DNA from 2 places in the Actinoplanes sp. NPDC048796 genome. Region 1 is predicted to be linked to the other one. Evidence: riboswitches for the same ligand, from Rfam matches in the RefSeq annotation. Region 1 holds a riboswitch; the other holds the start of a gene.

The links. A riboswitch is a leader RNA that binds a small molecule or an ion and turns the genes downstream of it on or off. The one in region 1 is predicted to bind ZMP and ZTP.
Region 2: it holds a riboswitch for ZMP and ZTP, as region 1 does, so the genes downstream of both, AB0C26_RS12995 (glycine hydroxymethyltransferase) here and AB0C26_RS04715 (tetrahydrofolate dehydrogenase/cyclohydrolase catalytic domain-containing protein) in region 1, are expected to answer to the same signal.

What each region holds. Positions count from the first base shown of each region.
Region 1 covers NZ_JBEZGO010000001.1:987,270-997,692, forward strand. The annotation lists gene AB0C26_RS04685 (HAMP domain-containing sensor histidine kinase) at 1-904, opposite strand, end outside; gene AB0C26_RS04690 (response regulator transcription factor) at 901-1,575, opposite strand; gene AB0C26_RS04695 (PQQ-binding-like beta-propeller repeat protein) at 1,643-2,902, opposite strand; gene AB0C26_RS04700 (PQQ-binding-like beta-propeller repeat protein) at 2,943-4,307, opposite strand; gene AB0C26_RS04705 (PQQ-binding-like beta-propeller repeat protein) at 4,311-5,618, opposite strand; gene dxs (1-deoxy-D-xylulose-5-phosphate synthase) at 5,690-7,606, opposite strand; ZMP/ZTP riboswitch at 7,707-7,792, shown strand; gene AB0C26_RS04715 (tetrahydrofolate dehydrogenase/cyclohydrolase catalytic domain-containing protein) at 7,808-8,668, shown strand; gene AB0C26_RS04720 (NADP-dependent oxidoreductase) at 10,298-10,423, opposite strand, start outside.
Region 2 covers NZ_JBEZGO010000002.1:968,086-978,508, reverse strand. The annotation lists gene AB0C26_RS13020 (SDR family NAD(P)-dependent oxidoreductase) at 1-484, shown strand, start outside; gene AB0C26_RS13015 (ATP-binding protein) at 554-970, shown strand; gene AB0C26_RS13010 (STAS domain-containing protein) at 999-1,310, shown strand; gene AB0C26_RS13005 (SLC13 family permease) at 1,320-2,549, shown strand; gene AB0C26_RS13000 (sodium:proton antiporter) at 2,705-4,252, opposite strand; ZMP/ZTP riboswitch at 4,337-4,419, shown strand; gene AB0C26_RS12995 (glycine hydroxymethyltransferase) at 4,439-5,866, shown strand; gene AB0C26_RS12990 (L-dopachrome tautomerase-related protein) at 5,933-6,997, shown strand; gene AB0C26_RS12985 (ATP-binding protein) at 7,029-9,710, shown strand; gene AB0C26_RS12980 (metallophosphoesterase) at 9,673-10,173, opposite strand.

The DNA.
Region 1 (10,423 bases):
GCAGGTGGTTGTAGCGGATCGCGTTCTCGATCAGGTTGCCCGCCAGGCGGTCGAGCAGGGACGGGTCGCCCACCACCGAGGCCGGCTGCAGGTCGGTCGTCACCTGGAGCTTCAGGCGTTCCGCCTCGGCCCGCACCGCCGACAGCGCGTTCGTCACGCTGATCGCCAGGTCGGCCGGGACCTTGCGGACCAGGCGGCGGCCCGACTGGGCTTCCGAGCGGGCCAGCACCAGCAGCGCGTCGACCAGCCCGTTCGCCCTCTCCGAGGCGTTGCGCACCACCTTCGCCATGCGGCGGTACTCCGCGACGTCGGCCTCGTCGTCGCTGAGGGTCACGTCGATCTCGGTCCGCATGACGGCCAGCGGGGTTCGTAGCTCGTGCGACGCGTTCGCCACGAAGCGTTTCTGGGACTCGAACGCGCCGGCCAAGCGGTCCAGCATCGCGTCGAACGTGCGGGCCAGTTCGGCCACCTCGTCGTCCGCCCCCGAGTAGCGGATGCGCTGGTCCAGCGTCTCCTCGCCGAGACGCCGGGCCGTCTGGGTGACCGCGTGCAGCGGGCGCAGCGCCCGGCCGGCCACCGCGTACGCGCCGGCCGTGCCGATGATGCCGATCGCCAGCAGGGCCACCAGGCCCTTGACCAGCACCTCCTGGGAGGCCTGGGAGACCAGCGTGCTCTGCCACTCGACCGCGTCGCGGGTCTCGCCGTTCTCCAGCATCACCCTTGTGCCCGAGCGCAGGGCCTCGCCGGAGCCCATCGCGTCGCTGACCAGCAGCCAGGCCAGCAGGACGAGGATGGCGCCGGCGCCGACCAGCAGGATGCCGTTGAGCAGGGTGAGCCGCAGGCGGAGGGTGGGGCGCAGGCTCAGCCGCAGGCTGCGGTGGGCGCTGCCGGAGTAGACCGTCATGAGAGGACGACCGGTTCCGGCACCCGGTATCCGGCGCCGACCACCGTCTCGATCAGCGGCGGGTCGCCGACCTTTTTGCGCAGGGTCATCACCGTCACCCGTACCGTCGTGGTGAAGGGGTCGGTGTTGGCGTCCCAGACCCGTTCGAGCAGTTCCTCACTCGACACCACGCCCCCTCGGGCCTTCAGCAGCTCTTCCAGGACGCCGAACTCCTTGTTGGTCAGGTCGATCGGGGTGCCGCCGCGGGTGACGACCCGGCGGGTCTGATCGAGCACGAGGTTGCCGACGGTCAGCACGGGCGGCGCGGCCGGGGTGGCCCGCCGGCCCAGCGCCTGCACGCGGGCGACCAGCTCGTCGAAGGCGAACGGCTTGGGCAGGTAGTCGTCGGCGCCGAGTTGCAGGCCCTCGACCCGGTCGGCGACCGTGCCGCTCGCGGTCAGCATCAGCACCCGGGTCAGCGCGCCCGACTCGACCAGCGCCGCGCAGATCTCGTCGCCGTGCATGCCGGGCAGGTCACGGTCGAGGATCACGACGTCGTACCTGGTCACATAGGCCATTTCATGACCTTGGAGGCCGTCGTACGCCACGTCGACCGCCATGCCTTTGCGGCGCAGCCCCCGGGCGATCGCGTCACAGAGGTTCCGCTCGTCCTCTACCACCAGCACACGCACCGCAGACCTCCGTCGACAACCGGGTACAGCCTCGTCGACCGGGTGTGAAGAGGCCGTAAGTGAAAGGCTACCGAAGGGGCCAGACGGCGACCGAGGCGTCGAGCAGGCGGCAGATCAGCACCCCGGTGGCGGCCCGGCAGTTGCCGGAGACGCCGGAGGCCGCGCCGGTGACCCGGATCGCCTGGCGGGCCGGGTCGAGCAGCCCGTAGTAGAGGACGTACTCGCCGCGGACGTCGATCTTGCCGTAGATCATGCCGTCGTCGGTGCGGCCCAGGCTCTCCCAGCGGCCGAAGTCGCCGACGGCCTTCCCGGTCGCCGGGTCGAGCAGCCACACCGCCGGTTCGTCGATGCGCCGGTCGAGGCGGGTGGCCGCCAGGTAGGGGCCGGCCGGTTCGGCGTACGCCCAGAGCTCCGAGGACCACAGCGCCCGCCCGGTCTCCCGGTCGAGCGCCACCATGCCCGTCTGCTGCCGGAACGTGCAGATCAGGGCGCCGCAGTCGGCCTGCATCCAGCTCTGCGACAGATCGGCCGCGGTCCGCCAGCGGAACGTGAGGTCGGGCAGATGGTAGGCGGTGAAACCGTCGCGGGTGTCGACGGTGATGAGATCGCCGACCGGCCAGACATATTCGGATCTGAGCGGCACGGTACGGCCGGCGACGAGCTTTCCGGTGTACGCGTCCCGGGTCTCCAGCCGGCCGTTCGGCGACTGGACCACCAGCCAGCGCGGGTAGCCCGGCCGGGGGCCGGCCTCGGTGATCACCCCGTTCGGCGGGCGGATCACCGACCAGCGGATCATCCCGGTGCCGGCGTCCACCGCCAGCGAGGCCTCCTCGGCCGCCAGCAGCACCTGACCGCCGGCCACCCCGACCAGCCGGGCCGGCCGGCGCCACAGCGTGTCGTCGGTGCCGGCGGCGACGGCCACGACCGCCCACCGGCCGCTCGCGTCGAGCTGATAGCTCACCACGATCGTGTCGCCCACCCGCAGCACCTGGTCGATCGCCCCGGACACGGTCACGACCGTGCCGTCGACCGGGCGGACCGAGGGCAGCCGGTACGTGTCGATCGTGCGCACCCGGACACCGTTGCCCACCACTGTCGATCCGCTGACCAGGAACATCTGGTCACCGAAGACGTGCACCGCGTCGCCCAGGCTCGCCGGCACGACGATCGGCGCCGCCGAGCGGGGCACCGGCCCGGCTGCGGCCAGCAGTGCGAGCAGCGCGCACGACAGCAGCGCGAGCAGCAGCCGGAGCGGCACGGGCGGATCGGGCGGAGGCGGTGGGGCGTCCCGGGGCGCCTCACCGAGGTCGATCACGACGTTCGTCATGCCGCCTCCCCCGGCCTCCCCCAGTGTGCGCTCCCGGCGGCTAGCCGCGGTATGCCCAAATGCGCAGGCTGTCCTCGGCCCGGCAGACGATGTGCCGCGCGTCGGAGGCGCAGTCGCTGATCGGCACACTGGTCGTGCCGAGCACCTGGACCCGGCCGCGCGGCGCGTCCACCAGCCCGAACTCGCTCACACCGCCTTCCAGGCCGCGCCGCAGGACGATCGGCTGGCCGGCCGCGGCGGGCACCTGAGCCCGCCAGCCCGACAGGTCGGCGCGCGGGGCCCCGGTCGCCAGGTCGACGAGGCGTACGGGCTCTCCGCTCTGGTTCTCCGTCTCGAGAACGTAGCGGCCGTAGCGGGTCACATCGACGCTGGCGGGCGCCCGCCATCGCGGCCGGCCGGTCGCCGGGTCGAGCACCTCCAGCCCCGACGGGGTGTTCCCGCAGGTCAGCCCCGAGCAGACGGCCGCCTGGACCATGACCTGCGGCACCGGGCGCGTCCAGGCGGCGGCCAGAGTCTCCGGTGAGTACGCGGCCTCGTACGCCAGATAGCCGTCGGTGTTGTGGTAATAGATCATCATCTGGTCGCCGACGAGTTCCCCGCTCATCGGCGACCGCCCCTCGACCTCGGGCAGGGCCGTCCGGCGGAGCACCTTCCCGGTGACGCCGTCGATGCGCTCGAGCCCGTCCGAGGTGAGCAGCAGCACGGCCGGCCGATCGCCGGGCGCGACGGTGGCGACGACCGCACCGGCGGCGCTGACCGTCCAGACCTTCGCCCCGGTGTAGAGGTCGACGCCGCTCAGGTCGGTGCGGGTCGGCGGTTGCACATGCGGCTCACCGGTGGCCGTGAAATAGATCGGGCCCGGGTCGCCGGATTTCTGGTCGTAGACCGTGCCGGGCCGGAACCGCGGCTCCTGGACGAGCCCGATCCGGCCGCCGGCCAGCGGGGCCACCCCCATCGGCACCGACCAGCGGACCTGACCGCTGTGCCGGTCGAGCACCGTCGTGATCGGCCCGTGCGAGCTCAGGGCGACGTCGCCGGCCTGGTCGAGGTGGAAGCCCCCGTAGCCGAGACCGTCCGGGTTCTCCTCCGGCAGCTGATAGCGGGTCTTCCAGAGCTGCCGCGGCGGCTCGGCCAGGCTCCACGCGATCACGTCGCGGCCGTGCCCGATCACGTTCATCGTGTAGACGCCGCCGCCGGCCAGCTCGAACGGCTCGTCCAGGCCGCGGGTGACCGGCACCGAGCCGAGATAGCGCCAGAGCACCGGCTCGGCCGGCACCGAGGCGCCCAGGGCGATCACGAGCACGGCCGCGAGGATCAGGCCACCGAGCCGGTAACGGTGGGCGGGTGGCGGCGAGCTGGGCGCCGGGTCGGGCTGGGCGGTCAGGTCCAGCTCGATCAGCGCCAATGCTCAACCCTTCAGGCCGTACGCCCAGACGACGAGCTGGCCGTACATCGTGCGGCAGACCAGCCGGCTCGGCGCCGACTGGCAGTCGCCGGTGCCCGTGGGCAGATCGGCCAGCAGCCGTGGACGGCGTTCACCCGGCCGGGCGACGGCGACCATGGTACGGCTTCCCGGTTCGACCGAGCGCGTCACCAGCAGGTGGCCGTCGAGGCCGCTGCCGGTGACCGGGCGCCAGCCGGTGAGGTCGACCTGGAGCGTTCCGGCGTCCGGGTCGATCAGGCCGAGGGTCGAGGTGTGCTCCGGTGAGCCGTACGCGACGTACATCGCCCCGAACCGCTGAAGGCCCCGCCACTCGGGCTGCCGCCAGCGCACGTCGCCGGTGAACGGGTCGATCGCCCGCATCCCGTCCGGCCCGCTCAGGCAGGCCAGCAGGCCGCACTCCTGGATGTCGTACGCGCCGTCGGCCGGCATGGTCCACACGTTGCGCAGCGTCTCCGGGTCGTACGCGGAGATCTCCATGCCGGGGTTTCCGGGGTGCCGCAGCAGGATCAGGCCACTGACGACGGCCGGGTTGGCCGGATCGTAGTCGGCCGGCGGCACCTGGCGGCTGACCAGCTGTTCGCCGGTGACGAGGTCGCGGACCTCCATCGTGCGGTTGTCGTGGACCAGCAGCATCCGGGTGCCGGCGTCACCCGGCCCGGGCAGTCCGGTGAGCACGGCGCTGCCCGGCACCGGCACGGTCCACCGGGTCCGGCCGGTCATCGGGTCGACCGCCTGGATCGGCCCTTCGACGCGCCGGCCGGCGCCGGACTGGCTGCGCCGGGGCGTGACCGCGAGCAGGGTGGGCGAGCCGGCCACGGTGACCACCTGACCGGCGCGGGTCCAGCGGGACACCCCGTCGGTCACCGAGACGGCGGTGGTGCCCGGGTCGTTGGTGCCGGCGTTCCAGGGGCGCATCAACACCAGGCCGCCGCCCAGGCGCAGGCGGTAGGCCGGGGTGGACTGCCCGGCCTCCCACAGGGTTCGGCCGGACTGAAGGTCGTACGAGCTGAGCAGCCCGAACGTCTGGGCCAGGAGCTGGCCGTCGTCGCTCATCGCGTACGCGTCGGCCGGGCCGATCTGGAGGCTGAAGACCTGCCGGATCGGCGACTTGGCCGGCTGGGCCGACGCGGTCGCGGTGAACAGGACGAGCACGGCCAGAACGGCCGCGGGGAACCAGCCCGGGAACGCGGAACGGCTGGGTGAGCCGTACGTCTCGGGCTCGCCCCGATCAAGACCGAGGTCGATGATCACCGTGTTGCCGGCAACGCTCATACCTCAAAGGTAACGAGCAGATAACGGTGTCGCCCCGGTCAGAATCCGTTCCGCGGCTTTTCAGCGTTTAATCAGGCTTGCGCGGGCTCCGCGTCCGCCTCGAGCCGCGAGGCCCAGCCGATGACCTCGCGCGCGATGTCCTGGGCGGTCAGGCCGAGGGACGCGAGGATCTCGCCCCGGGAGCCGTGCGGGTGGAAACCGGCCGGGACGCCGAAGTCGCGCAGCGGCACCTCCACGTCGGCGTCGCGCAGCGCGGCGGCCACCGCGTCACCGACGCCGCCGGCCCGGATGCCGTCCTCGACGGTGACCACCCGGCGGTGCTGCGCGGCCAGGCCGGCCAGCTCGATCGGCACCGGGCGCACCCAGCGCGGGTCGACCACCGTGACGCCGTAGCCCTGCTCGGCCAGCCGGCCGGCGACATCCATCGCCAGGGCCGCGAACGAGCCCACCGCGACCAGCAGCACGTCCTTGCGCTCGTCCTCGCGCAGCACGTCGACCTGGCCGATCCGGCGCACCGCGGGCAGGTCGGCCGCGACCGAACCGGTCGGGAACCGCACGATCGTCGGGCCGTCGTCGACCGCCACCGCCTCGCGCAGCTCCTCGCGCAGGGTGGCGGCGTCGCGCGGCGCGGCGATCCGCAGGCCGGGCACGGCGCCGAAGACGCTCATGTCCCAGATGCCGTAGTGGCTCGGCCCGTCCGGCCCGGTGATGCCGGCCCGGTCGAGCACGAAGGTCACCGGCAGCTCGTGCATCGCCACGTCGAGCAGCACCTGGTCGAACGCGCGGTTGAGGAAGGTGGCGTAGACGGCGACGACCGGGTGCAGGCCGCCCATCGCGAGCCCGGCGGCCGAGGTGGCCGCGTGCTGCTCGGCGATGCCCACGTCGTACACCCGCTCGGGGTATTTACGGGCCAGCTCGGCGATGCCGGTCGGCTCGGCCATGGCCGCGGTGATGCCGACCACGTCCAGCCGCTCGTCGGCGATCTTCACAAGCTCCTCGGAGAACACGTGCGTCCACTTGACCGACGGCTTGGCGGTCAGCGCGCCGGTCTGCGGGTCGAAGGCGCCCGGCCCGTGCAGGCAGTCGGCCTCGTCCTGCTCGGCCGGCCGGTATCCGTAGCCCTTGCGGGTCACCGAGTGCACGATGACCGGGGCGTTGAAGCCCTTGGCCCGGCGCAGCGCCGACTCCATCGCCTGGACGTCGTGCCCGTCGACCGGACCGATGTATTTGATGCCCAGGTCCTCGAACATCGGCTGCGGGCTCACCGCGTCCTTGATGCCGCGCTTGACCGCGTGCAGCACCTCGTACACCGGCTTGCCCACCACCGGCGTGTTGCCCAGCGCGTCCTTGACCAGGTCGAGCACCCGCTCGTAGCCCGGGTTGAGCCGCAGCGTGCTCAGGTGGTCGGCCAGCCCGCCGATGGTCGGCGCGTACGACCGGCCGTTGTCGTTGACGATGATGACCAGCCGGTTCTTGGCGGCGGCGATGTTGTTGAGCGCCTCCCAGCACATGCCACCGGTCAGCGCGCCGTCACCGACGACGGCGACCACGTGCCGGTCCTCGCCGCGCAGGGCGAAAGCCTTGGAGAGACCGTCCGCGTACGACAGGGCGGTCGACGCGTGCGAGTTCTCGATCAGATCGTGCTCACTCTCGGCCCGGCTCGGATAACCCGTGAGCCCGCCCCGCTGCCGCAGCATGTCGAAGCCGTCCTGCCGCCCGGTCACGATCTTGTGCACGTACGCCTGGTGCCCGGTGTCGAAGAGCACGCGGTCGCGCGGCGAGTCGAAGACCCGGTGCAGGGCCAGAGTGGTCTCGACCACACCCAGGTTGGGCCCGAGGTGACCACCGGTCCGCGACACCTTGGCCACCAGGAAGTCGCGAATCTCCGCCGCCAGCAGGGTCAGCTGGTCGGGGCTGAGGCGCTTGAGGTCACCCGGTGAGGTGACACCGGAAAGAAGACCGTCGGAGGCGGGGAGGGATTCGCTCATGGGGGGAAAGTCTATCGGCGTGGCGCCGTGGCGCATCCGCCAAGAGGTTTCGATGCGGTGTCCTACACACAACTGTCACAAGTTCCCTCTGGCATGCTTGTCGTACGAACGCGACTGGCGGCACAGAGGATGGGTCAACCATCGGGGAGCGCTCGCCACGGGGAGTCGACCGCCTGGGCACCCGTGCCTGCGGAGTCAGCCATGCCTTCAGCCCGTCTCCTGCCCGGCGCCCCCGTCGCCGAGGCCGTCCTAGCCGACGTAGCCGACCGCGTGACCCGCCTGCGCGCCCGAGGCGTAACCCCGAGCCTGGCCACCATCCTGGTCGGCGACGACGACGCGAGCGCCGGATACATCCGCATCAAGCAGCGCCAGGCGGCCGAACTGGGCTTCGAGTCCCCCCACGAGCACCTGCCGGCCGACGCGACCCAGAAGGACCTGGAGTCGGTGATCGCCACCTACAACGAGGACCCGAACGTCCACGGCGTCCTGATCCAGTACCCGATCCCGGCCCACCTGGACTACGACGCAGCCCTGCAGACCCTCGACCCGGACATGGACGTCGACGGCATGCACCCCCTGAACATGGGCCGCCTGTCCCTGGGCATGCCCGGCCCGCTCCCGTGCACCCCCGCCGGCATCGAGGCCCTGCTGGCCCACTACGAGATCCCGGTAGCCGGCCGCGAGGTGGTCATCCTGGGCCGCGGAGCGACCCTGGGCCGCCCACTGGCGATGCTGCTGGCCCAGAAGCGCCCCACCGCGAACGCGGCGGTGACGGTGGTCCACACGGGCGTGAAGGACTGGCCCCGCTACACCCAGCGCGCCGAAATCCTGATCGCCGCCGCCGGCGTCCCCGGCATCATCCAGCCCGAACACGTACGCCCAGGCGCCACAGTCATCGGCGCCGGCGTCCGCTACGAGGGTCGCCGCCTCCTGCCAGACGTGGACGAGTCCTGCGCCGAGGTAGCGGGCGCCATCACGCCCCGCGTAGGCGGCGTAGGCCCCACCACGGTCGCGATGCTGTTCCGCAACGCCGTCCAGGCCGCCGAACGCGCAACTTCCTGACCCCCTCCACTGCCGGGCTGCCCGAGCACGCTCGTCCACGCCGGACGCTCCGCTCGGGCACCCCGCCCCAACTCCGACGCACCGACCCACCCAGCGCCCAGCTCCCGCCGAACGACCACCCCGGCGCCGCGCTCAACTCCCGCTGAACCACCGGCCCAGCGACCCCGCCCAGCTCCCGCTGAACGACCAGCCTGGGCTACGCCCGGCCCAGCGCCGCGCCCGGCTTCCGCTGAACCACCAGCCCAGCGCCACGCCAGCTCCCGCCGAACGACCAGCCCGCCGCCACGCCCGGCCCAGCTCCCGCTGAACCACCGGCCCAGCGCCACGCCCAGCTCCCGCTGAACCACCGGCCCAGCGACCCCGCCCAGCTCCCGCTGAACGACCAGCCCGGCGCCACGCTCGGCTCGCGCTGGCCGGCGGCAGGCCCGGAGGAACTCCGAGTCGCGCTGGTTGCCCCGACTCACGCTGCTTTGGCCGGGCAGGCTCTCCACGGTCAGGTAGCGCGTGGTCGCGCCGAGTGCTCCCGGTTGCGCTTATACGGTTCCGAGCCTTTCACCCTGAACGTTACACGGAATCCCTCATCGCGAACCACCATTTTTTCCCGCGACTTTGGCACGATCGACATCGGTTCGCGGATGGCCTTTCCGAGCGGTCGGCGGGATAATTAGTCATGCGATACCAACAGCTCGGACTATTCTCCCGCGAACAAATGAAAGCCATGCGCGATCGCACCCTCTCGCGCAATTGGTCACCCGAGAAAGACGCGTTCCGGCGCGAGCACGAGCGCCGCCGCAAGTGGGGACTCGCTCAGCGCCACGGCTTCAAACTGCTCTGGTTACGCCGAGAGAAGCAGCGCCTGGCCGAGCTGGCAGCCGAAACCCAGCCACCGGTCGCCACAACCGCACCCGCCGGCCCGCCCGGTCCCACCGATGCGACCGCCAGCCCGGCAGTCCCCATCAGCACAGCGGCCCTCACCAGCACAGCGACGTCTCCGGTTCCGGCTACCCCGCCGAGCCAAGCAGCCGATATCAGCACAGCGGCCGCCACCAGCACAGCGACGCCTCCGGCTCCGGCCACCGCGCCGAGCCAAACAGCCGATATCAGCACAGCGGCCGCCACCAGCACAGCAACGCCTCCGGCTCCGGCCACCGCGCCGAGCCAAACAGCCGATGTCTGCCCAACGGCCGTCACCAGCGCGGCCGCCTGAGCCCGGACGGAGGTCTTGCTTAGCGCGGCCGCCCGAGCCCAGACGAAGGTCCTGCTCAGCGCCGCCGCCCGAGCCCAGACGAAGGTCCTGCTCAGCGCCGCCGCCCGAGCCCAGACGAAGGTCCTGCTCAGCGCCGCCGCCCGAGCCCAGACGAAGGTCCTGCTCAGCGCCGCCGCCCGAGCCAGACGAAGGTCTTGCTCAGCGCGGCCACACCCGTCAGCGCGGCCTTGCACGCCGGAAGCCGGGTTCAATGCGACCACCCGATTCAAGAATAGTCGGCTGGCAAGAAACCCGAGACCACTCGCCCTCCTTCGTTACTTCTTTCGAATGCGCGAAGGAGGGCGGTCTCTCTATATTAACGGCGCGAGCACTTCAATTCCGGAGGGCTGTGGACAACCAACACTCCTGTGGATAAGTGGACGCTAAAGGCGGACGACCATCTTGCCCGTATTGGCGCCGCGCAGGAGGCCCAGGAAAGCGCTCGGGGCCGCCTCGATGCCGCCCTCGACGATGGTCTCCTGCCATGTGACTTTGCCTTCGCGCAGCCA
Region 2 (10,423 bases), on a different contig from region 1:
GCTCGAGATCATCGCGGTGAACGTGACCTCGACCGTGCACCTGGCCAAGCGGGTGCTGCCCGACCTGGTCGCGCGGGGCGCGGGCCGGGTGCTGTTCACCTCGTCGATCGCGTCGATGATGCCGGGCACCTACCAGGCGGTCTACAACGCGTCGAAGTCCTTTGTGCAGTCGTTCGCCGAGGCGCTGCGGGCCGAGCTCAAGGACACCGGGGTCACTGTCACCTCGCTGATGCCGGGGCCGACGGACACACAGTTCTTCGAGCGGGCCGAGATGATGGACACCGCGGTCGGCACCGGCAAGAAGGACGATCCGGCCCAGGTCGCCGAGCAGGGCTTCAAGGCGCTGATGAAGGGCGAGGAGAAGGTGGTGGCCGGATCGCTGAAGACGAAGGTGCAGGGCGCCGCGTCGAAGGTGATGCCGGACAAGGCCAAGGCCGAGATGCACCGGAAGATGGCCGAGCCGGGCAGTGCCAAATCGGATTAGTACGTAAGTTGTCCGGTCCAGGTCTGTACGGGCCAGTGTCAGGAGCCGCAGAACGGGCAAGATGGACCCATGACTTCGCTCCGCGTCTCGGCACCCTTTCCGGCCGCGTCCGAGCTGCGGTGCTGGAAGCTGGACGAATTCGGTGAGCTGCGCGGTCTGCGGGCGGCCCTGCGTGAGGCGATCGCGCGGGTGCCCGCGGCGGCGCAGGACGACCTGACCGACAAGGTGGCCGTGGTCGCCACCGAGCTGGCGACCAACGCGCTGCGGCATGGGCTGCCGCCGACCGAAGTGCGCCTGCTCCGGCAGGAGGACCGGCTGATCATCGACGTCGCCGACCACGACCTGGAGGCGGAGCCCCGGGTGGCCGAGGGGCGCCCGCTCGGCGCCGGCGGGCTCGGCCTCCAGCTCGCACGCACCTTCGCGATCGACGTCGGCTGGTACACGACCGGCGATGCCAAGCACGTCTGGGCCAGCTTCCCGGGCTGATCCGATCAACTGCTGGTAGAAAAGGCCCGTGGCTGACTCCTACAACATCGGCCAGGAGCGGACGGCCGATGGTGCGGCCACCCTCCTGCGCATCGACGGCGAACTGGACATCAACGCCCGTGACGACCTGCGGGTGGCGATTCTGACCGCTGTCGACGGCGGTGACGTCGTCGTGGACCTCGGCGGTACGACCTTCCTGGACTCCGAGGCCCTGGGCGCGCTGATCGACGGCTACAACGCCGCGCAGGCCGGTGGCACCGCCTTCCGGGTGACGAAGGCCACCGGCGTGGTGGCCCGCGTACTCGGCGTCTCGGGTGCGGGAGAGCTGTTCGGCTCGTAGTCTCCCGCCGTGGACTTGATCATTGCGGCGCTGCTGCTCGCCGGCGTGCTGGCGTTCGCGGTGATCCGTCCCCGCGGCCTGCCGGAGGCGGCGGCGGCGGTGCCGGCGGCCGTGCTCGCCGTGGTCGCCGGCCTGGTCCCGCTGAGCGCGGCCTGGGACGAGCTGCGCGAGCTCGGCCCGACCGTCGGCTTCCTGGCCGCCGTCCTGGTCGTCGCGCAGCTGGCCGACGAGCACGGCGTCTTCCGGTACGCCGGCCGGATCGCGGCCGGGATCAGCCGCGGCCGCCCGGTGCGGTTGCTCGGCGCGGTCTTCGTGGCGGCCGCGCTGACCACGGCGGTGCTGAGCCTGGACGCGACGGTCGTGCTGCTCACCCCGGTCGTGCTGGTGACCGCCGCCCGTACCGGAGTCCGCTCTCGCCCGCCGGCCTACGCGTCGGCCCACCTGGCCAACTCGGCGTCGCTGCTGCTGCCGGTCTCCAACCTGACCAACCTGCTCGCCTTCGCGGCCAGCGGCCTGACCTTCCTGGGCTTCGCCGGGGTGATGGCGCTGCCCTGGGTGGCCGTGATCCTCGCCGAGTACGTCGTGTTCCGCTGGTTCTTCCGGCGAGATCTGCGGGTACGCGCCGAGCCCGAGACCGACGGCGACGACGGCCCGCCCCCTCGGTACGCGCTGGTGGTGCTCGGGCTGACCTTGGCCGGCTTCGCGGTGGCGCAGCCGCTGGGCGTGCACCCGGCCTGGGTCGCGGTCGTGGGGGCGATCGCGCTCGCCGTACCGCTGCGGTCGTCGCCGTTGACCTTGATCAAGGCCGCAAACCCGGCATTCTGCGCCTTCGTGCTGGCTCTCGGCGTCGTGGTGGCGGCGGTCCGGGTGCACGGGCTCGGGTCGTTGATCGATCATCTCGTGCCGGACGGCGCCGGCCTCGGGGAGATGCTGGCCATGGCCGGGCTCGCCGCCGTACTGGCCAACCTCTTGAACAACCTGCCGGCCACGCTGGTGCTGCTGCCCGGCGTCGAGTCGTCGCCGGGCCTGCTGCTGGCCATGCTCATCGGCGTCAACGTCGGCCCGAACCTGACCTACGTGGGTTCGCTGGCCACGCTGCTGTGGCGGCAGATCCTGCACAACCAGGACGCGGCCCCGGACGCGCGCGTCTTCCTGCGGCTGGGCCTGGTCACGGTGCCGGTCGCGCTGGCCGCGGGCGTGCTCGCGCTGTGGCTCGGCCTGCAATTGACCGGCATATAGGGGCGCACCCCGCGCCGCCGCGGCCGGGACCGGCCCGGGGACGGCCGAGGTGATCCGGTGGGGGATTCGGAGGCGGGGGTGCGACCAACGCAGTCAGTCTTATCGATGCTCGGTGTTACAGGCAAGTAAAACTGGTTACGGAACTGACGCTCTGCTCAGGATGTATGCCGGGCGGCCTGCCGGAGGTCCAGTTCGTCGATGATCTCGCGGGCGGCGTCCTGGCCGACCCGGTGATCGCGGACCGCGGTGGCCAGGGCGAGCCGCTGAGCGTCGAAGCTCGCGTCGAGGTCCGCCGCCGGCTGGGCGGCGGCCTCGGCGACGATCCGCTCGGCCTCCTCGCGGTCGGCCTGTTCCTCGGCGTGCTCGCCGGCCAGGTCGAACTTCAGCTTGCGGGCCAGCCAGCCGATCGTGGTGCCCTGGATCAGCAGGGTGCCGAGCGTGACGATCAGCGCGATGGCCTGGATGGCGTCGCGGCCGGGGAACGGCGCGCCCGACGCCGTGTGCTCCGGGATACCGGCCGCGGCGGCCAGCGTGAGGATGCCGCGCATGCCCGTCCAGCCGACCAGCAGGATCTCCTTGCGCGTCGGCGGCTCCTGCGGCTTCAGGCCGCGCTTGCGGCGCTCCTCCTCGTGCCGCTGCCAGCGGGCGCGGTAGTAGACGTCCTCCTTGATCCGGCGCTTGCGGCGAGTGTCCCGGCGCCGGTAGCGCTCGAACAGCACGAAGACGCCGAACAGCCGGAAGAGGATCGCCACCACCAGCAGCACCCCGGCCGCGACCAGGGTGCGGGTCAGGCCCGGCTCCTCTTCCTGGGCCAGATCCCGCAGGACGAACTTCAATTGCAGGCCGATGTATGCGAAGACGAAGGTCTCCAGCAGGAAGTCGATCACCGGCCAGACGTTGTTCTCCTGGATCCGGGTCAGGTAGCCGCCCGGATACTGGAAGTTGGGGTCGAGCGACAGGTTCAGCGTGATCGCGAAGGCGGCCGCCACCACGGCCAGGATGCCCGAGGCGTGTGCCTCCTCCGCGGCCAGGAACGCGGTGAACGGCACCAGCAGCACCAGCGCCGTCTCGAGCGTCGGATTGCGCAGCCGTTTGCGGATCAGCAGGGCCACCGAGGACAGCGCGGCACCGATGAGCACCCCGAGGGCCGCGTTGCGGAAGAACTCGGCCACACCGCCGCCGAAGGTCGCGTGCTCGCCGTTCACCGCGCCCACCGCGATGGCGAACAGGGTCAGCGCGGTCGCGTCGTTGACCAGGCTCTCGCCGGTGAGCACGGAGGTGGCCCGCTTCGGCAGCCCCATTTCCTCCCCATGCGACACGGTGGTGATCGTGTCCGGCGGCGCCAGCACCGAGCCCAGCACGAAAGCGGTGGCCAGCCCCAGCGTCGGCAGGATCCACGAGGTCACGTAACCGAGCACGCCGGCGGTCAGCACCACGAGGATCACACCGAGGTTGATGATCGGGCGCAGGTTCGCCCCGAACGACGCGAACGACGCCCCGCGGGTCGCCGAGTAGAGCAGCGGCGGCACCACGAGCGCGAGGATCACCTCGCTCTCGAGCTCGAGCCGCGGCACCCCCGGAATGAAGGATGCCGCGGCCGCGAGCACCACGATGATCCAGCCGGGCTCGACGCCCCGCCGCTTGGCCAGCGACGAGACCGCGATGCCGCAGCCGATGATCAGCAGGATCTGTACGCCGTTCACTCCGATCACCCTAGTAAGTGATCGTTTCCACGGGGGTCCCGTCAGCGCCGGATCAGCGCGAACCCGTTCTCGCCCGGTATGCTGGCCCCGGGCCGTGACTGGCGCGTTCGGATGGGCCACCATCGGGGAGCGGCTCCTCTGACCTGCCGTGCGCCTGGGCCTCTTCATCGTGATAGGGAGGTCCTTGTGTCTGCTGAGTTGAACGCCGAATCCGCCGCTTTCCGCTCCGCCCTCGAGGTGGTCCGGTCCGTCGAGCCCCGCATCGCCGACGCGATCGCCAAAGAGCTGCACGACCAGCGCGAGTCGCTGAAGCTGATCGCCAGTGAGAACTACGCGTCCCCGGCCGTCCTGCTCGCGATGGGCAACTGGCTCTCCGACAAGTACGCCGAGGGCACCATCGGCCGCCGCTTCTACGCCGGCTGCCAGAACGTCGACACCGTCGAGGCGGTCGCCGTCGAGCACGCCAAGGCTTTGTTCGGCGCCGAGTACGCGTACGTGCAGCCGCACTCCGGCATCGACGCCAACCTGGTCGCGTACTGGGCCATCCTGGCCGACCGGGTCGAGGTTCCGTACCTCAAGAAGTTCGAGAAGCGGCAGGTGAACGACCTGACCGACGCCGAGTGGGCCGAGCTGCGGGCCGCGTTCGGCAACCAGCGCATGCTCGGCATGTCGCTCGACGCCGGCGGCCACCTCACCCACGGCTTCCGCCCGAACATCTCCGGCAAGATGTTCGACCAGCGCAGCTACGGCGTCGACCCGGCCACCGGCCAGATCGACTACAAGGCCCTGCGCGACACGGCGAAGGAATTCAAGCCGTTGATCATCGTGGGCGGCTACTCGGCCTACCCCCGCAAGGTGAACTTCGCGACGCTCCGCGAGATCGCCGACGAGGTGGGCGCGACCTTCATGGTCGACATGGCGCACTTCGCCGGCCTGGTCGCGGGCAAGGTCTTCACCGGCGACTTCAACCCGATCGAGCACGCGCACATCGTCACCACCACCACCCACAAGAGCCTGCGCGGCCCGCGCGGCGGCGCCGTCTTCGCCCAGGAGTCGCTGGCGTCCCAGGTCGACCGCGGCTGCCCGATGGTGCTCGGCGGCCCGCTGGCCCACGTCATGGCGGCCAAGGCCATCGCGTTCGCCGAGGCCCGCCGCCCCGAGTTCGCCACGTACGCCCAGCAGATCGTCACGAACAGCCAGGCGCTGGCCGAGGGCCTGCTCAAGCGGGGCGTCCAGCTGGTCAGCGGCGGCACCGACAACCACCTGGTGCTGATCGACGTGCACCCGTTCGGCCTCACCGGCCGCCAGGCCGAGCAGGCCCTGCTCGACAGCGGTGTCGTGACGAACCGCAACGCCATCCCGAACGACCCGAACGGCGCCTGGTACACCTCCGGCATTCGCGTGGGCACCCCGGCGCTCACCTCGCGTGGCCTCGGCGCGGCCGAGATGGACACCATCGCCGAGCTGATCCACACGGTCTTGAGCAGCACGAAGCCGGCCGAGGGCTCCAAGGCCAAGTTCCAGCTCGACGAGGCGGTGTCCGAGAGCGTCAGCAAGCAGGCCAACGAGCTGCTCGCGGGCTTCCCGCTCTACCCGTCGGTCGACCTGGGCTGACCCGTGCGACCCGGGTGGGTTCGTCCCACCCGGGTTACCTGCTCCAGGCCTGGGTACCCGCCCGAGATGACAGCTCTGGAAACTGTTCACACCTTCGAGTCGGGCCCGATGCCCACCGGCGTCAGCGTCTCGCACACCGGTCGCGTGTTCGTGAACTTCCCCAAGTGGGGCGACGACGTGCCGTTCACCGTGGGGGAGATCCGCGACGGCGAGGTGCACCCGTTCCCCGACCAGGACTGGAACAGTCCGCGGGACGAGGGCGACGCCGAGGCGCTGGTCTCGGTGCAGAGCATCGTCGTCGACCCGGCCGACCGGCTGTGGATCCTCGACACCGGCAGCCCGATGTTCCAGCCCACGAAGCCGGGCGGCCCCAAGCTGGTCTGCGTCGACCTCACCACCGACCAGGTCGTCCGGACGATCACCTTTTCACCCGAGGTGGCGCTGCCCACGACGTACCTCAATGATGTCCGTTTCGATCTGCGCCGCAACGCCGCCTACATCACCGACTCGTCCGACCAGGGCCCGAACGGCCTGATCGTCGTCGACCTGCGGACCGGCGAATCCTGGCGGCGGCTGCACGACCACCCGTCCACCAAGGCGCTCCCGCCGCCGGAGATGCTGCCCATTGTGGAGGGTGTCCCGTTCCTGGAACGGCCGAAGGACGGGCCGCCGCAGCCGGTGAAGATGGGCTCGGACGGCATCGCCATCGCCGCCGACGGCTCCCGCGTCTACTACTGCCCGCTGATCTCGCGTCGCTGGCACAGCGTGTCGGCCGAGGCGCTGTTCGATCGGGGCTTGAGCGACGCCGACGTGACGGCCACGGTCGTCGACGAGGGCGACAAGGGCGGCGGCTCCGACGGCCTCGAAACCGACGACCAGGGCCGTTTCTATCTGACCGACTGGGAGCACAACGCCGTCCTGCGCCGCCTGCCGGACGGCACGTTCGAGACCGTGGCCCACGACTCGCGGCTGCTCTGGCCCGACACGATGTCAGTGGCCGACGGCTACCTGTACGTGACCGCCAACCAGCTGCACCGCCAGGCCACGTACCAGAACGGCGACGACAAGCGCACCTACCCGTACCACCTCTTCCGCGTCCCCATCGACGCCGGCCCGGTCCGGTTGCGCTGACCCCTCGTCCGCAGGCGCGAGGGGGCGGGGCGTGACCTCGGGCGGTAGCGTCGTCGCGGTGCAGGCGTCCCGTGTTCTTGCTGCCCTGGCCGAGCTGGCGCCGGCGGGTGGTGACCGCGTCCTGGACGTGACGCGGGGTGGGCTGCCGTTCGTGTGGCTGGACGCGGCGCACAAGGCGCCCCGGAAAGCCGAGGTCAACCGGCTCGCCGCGGTGGGCGCCCTGCACAAGGAGGAGCGGCCGCTGCGGGTCGGGTGGGGCTTCCTGGCCGGCCGGGCCGAGGTCGACGGCAAGCTCACCAAGATCCGGGTGCCGTTGCTCAGCCAGCCGGTGCAGCTCGTGCGGGGGCTGACCGGGTACACGGTGGCGCCGGCGGGCGATCTGGAGATCACGCCGCTGATCGGTGACCGGGATCTGGCCGCGGCGCTGGAGGCCGCGCCGGGGCTGGCCCAGCCGGGCTGGCTGGACGCCACCGGCACCAAGGCGTGGCTGTGGTCGGCGGCCCGGGCCACCGGGCTGAGTGTCGACGCGATGGCGACGAGCCGGCGCGCGCCCGGTGATCGTGTGGTGCTGATCCCGTCGGCCGCCCTCTATGTCGCTCGCGATGTCTTCGGCGCCGGTCTGGCCGACAGCCTGCGCAGCTGGGCCGGGCGTGACCTCGGCGGCACGGCCCTGGCCGCCGTCTACGCCGACGAGCCGGCTGATCGGTCCACGGCCGGCGCCGACGGGCCGGTTCTGTCGCCCTTGCCGTTGACGGAGGCGCAGGCCGAAGTGGTGCGGCGGGCCCGGACGGCGCCGATCACGGTGGTGTCGGGGCCGCCCGGCAACGGCAAGAGCCACACCGTGGTCGCGGCCGCCCTCGAGGTGGTGCATCGGGGCGGGTCCGTGCTGGTCGCCACCCAGTCGCCGCACGCGGCCGAGGTGCTGGCCGGGCTGCTCGACCGCTATCCCGGTCCGGTTCCGGTGCTGTTCGGCGACGCCGGCGGGCGGGAGCGGCTCGCGGCCGAGCTGGCCGCCGGCGCCGACCGGGGCGCCGGTGAGGGGCAGCTTCGCGCGGATGTCACGGCCGTTCGGGAGGCGCTTGATTCGGTACGCCGTGAGCGTGCCCTCATCACGGCGGCGCTGGAGGTGGAGCTTCGCGCGGCGGAGCTTCCGGCATGGCAGCCGCTGATTCCCGAGCTGGCGAGCGACGTGCCGGGCGCGTTCTCGGGACGGCATGAGGGGACGCTGGCCGGTGGGAGGCCGGCGCGGTGGTGGACCCGGCTGCGGTTGGGCGCTCGTCGGGGCGTACCCGACGAAAGGGTCATCGAAGCCCTGAAGGCGGCGACCGCGCAGCGGGCGGCGGCCCGGCTGGCCGCGACCGGCGGCACCGACCTGGAACCGCGGTGGGCCGCCCTGCACGCGGCCGAGGCCCGGCTGGCCGAGGCGGTCGGCGCGGCCATGCGCCGGGCCGCGCGCAGTGAGAAACGCTGGGATCGTGAGGCCCGGCGCGGGGCGGCGGCGCTGGCCACGGCGCTGCGGGCGGGCCGGAACCGGCGGCGGGAGCTGCTGGCCCAGCTCGACGCGCCACCGCTGGTCCGGGCGCTGCCGTTGTGGATCGGCACCGTGGCCGACGTGGAGGACCTGCTGCCGGCCGCGCCCGGCATGTTCGACCTGGTGGTGCTGGACGAGGCGTCCCATGTGGACCAGGTGCGGGCGGCGCCGGTGCTGGCCCGGGCGAAGCGGGCGCTGATCGTGGGCGATCCGCGGCAGTTGCGGTTCGTCTCGTTCGTCAGCGACGTCGACGTGGCCGACGTGCTGGCCCGGCACGAGGCGGACGAGAGACTGGACGTCCGCCGGGTCAGCGCCTTCGATCTGGCGGCGGGCGCGGCCGCGACGACCTGGCTGGCCGAACACCATCGCAGCACGCCGCATCTGATCGGCTTCTCGGCGCGGCGCTTCTACGGCGACCGGCTCTCGGTGATGACCCGGACGCCGGCCACCGAGAACATGGACGCCATCGACGTCGTCCGGGTCGAGGGCGACGAGGTCGGCGCCGTGCTCAAACTGGTCGAGGAGCTGGCCGGGACGGTGCGCGGCGGCATCGGGGTGATCTCGCCGTTCCGGGCCCAGGCGGAGGCGCTGGAGGCGGCGCTCGTCGACGCGTACAGCGTGGAGCGGATCGAGGAACTGGGGCTGCGGGTCGGCACGGTGCACTCGTTCCAGGGCAGCGAGGCCGAGGTCGTGATCGTGTCGCTCGGGTTGACCCCGGGCGATCCGCCCGGGCGGCGGCGCTTCGTGGCCGACCCGAACCTGTTCAACGTGATGGTGACCCGGGCCCGGCAGCGGTTGATCGTGGTGACCGCCCTGACCGAGGTGGACGGGCTGATCGGGGAGTTCTTCGAGTACGCGGCCGCGGGGGCGCCCGACCTGACGGACGCGGCCGAGGCGGCGGGGTGGGCCGCCGAACTGGCGGCCGAGCTGGGGCGACTCGGTGTGCGGGCGCGTCCCGGCTACGCGGTCGGCCCGTGGGTGGTCGACCTCTGCGTGGGCGAGCTCGGCGTCATCTGCGGTCCGCACCCCGACGGCGTCGAGGCCCACCTGGCCCGGCAGGGCGCGCTGCACCGGGCCGGCTGGCGCCTGATGGACGCCTTCGCGAGCCGGTGGTCGGAGGATCCGCGCCGGGCCGCCCTCGAGATCACCGCGGCGGCAGCAGGTGCAGTTCCACCTTCGTGAGCCGGCCGTCCTCGACGGCGGCCGTCATGTACGTGCAGTGCGGCTGCCGGCGCCGGTCGGTCGGTGAACCGGGGTTGAGCAGCCGCAGCCCGGTGCCCGCGGTGGTGTCCCAGGAAATGTGCGAGTGCCCGAAGACCAGCAGGTCGACGTCCGGGAATCGTTGCGCGCACCGCTGCTCGCGCCCGTGGGACGGGCCGGTCTCGTGGACGACGGCGAGGCGGAGGCCGTCCAGGTTCTCGTACGCGATCTCCGGAAGCCGGGACCGCAGCCCGGTTCCGTCGTTGTTGCCGTAGCAGGCGATCAGCCTTTTCGACCGTGCCTCGAACGCGTCGAGGGCCGCCTCGTCAACCCAGTCGCCGGCGTGCACGACGACGTCGGCCGCCTCGATCGCCGCCCACAGCGGGGCCGGCAGGTCGCGGGCGCGCTTGGGCAGGTGGGTGTCGCTCGTGAGGACCAGCCGCATAACGACCCAGGGTAGGCGGGAAGCGCTTTCCGAACCAAGATCTACGGAATTGCCGCTTTTCCCGGAGCGTGGCGGAACCGGTTCCGGACTCTTGGTTATCGGCCCTTTTACGGCCGAACGGGCAACCGCCGCACGTCATCGAGCTGCGCAAATGCCCGAAGGGGCAGAACGGCCCAGCGAGGCGGTGTTACGACCGCAAGTCCGTAACAGTTCCGGAACCGTGACGAGCTATGGACAACTGTTAATGACC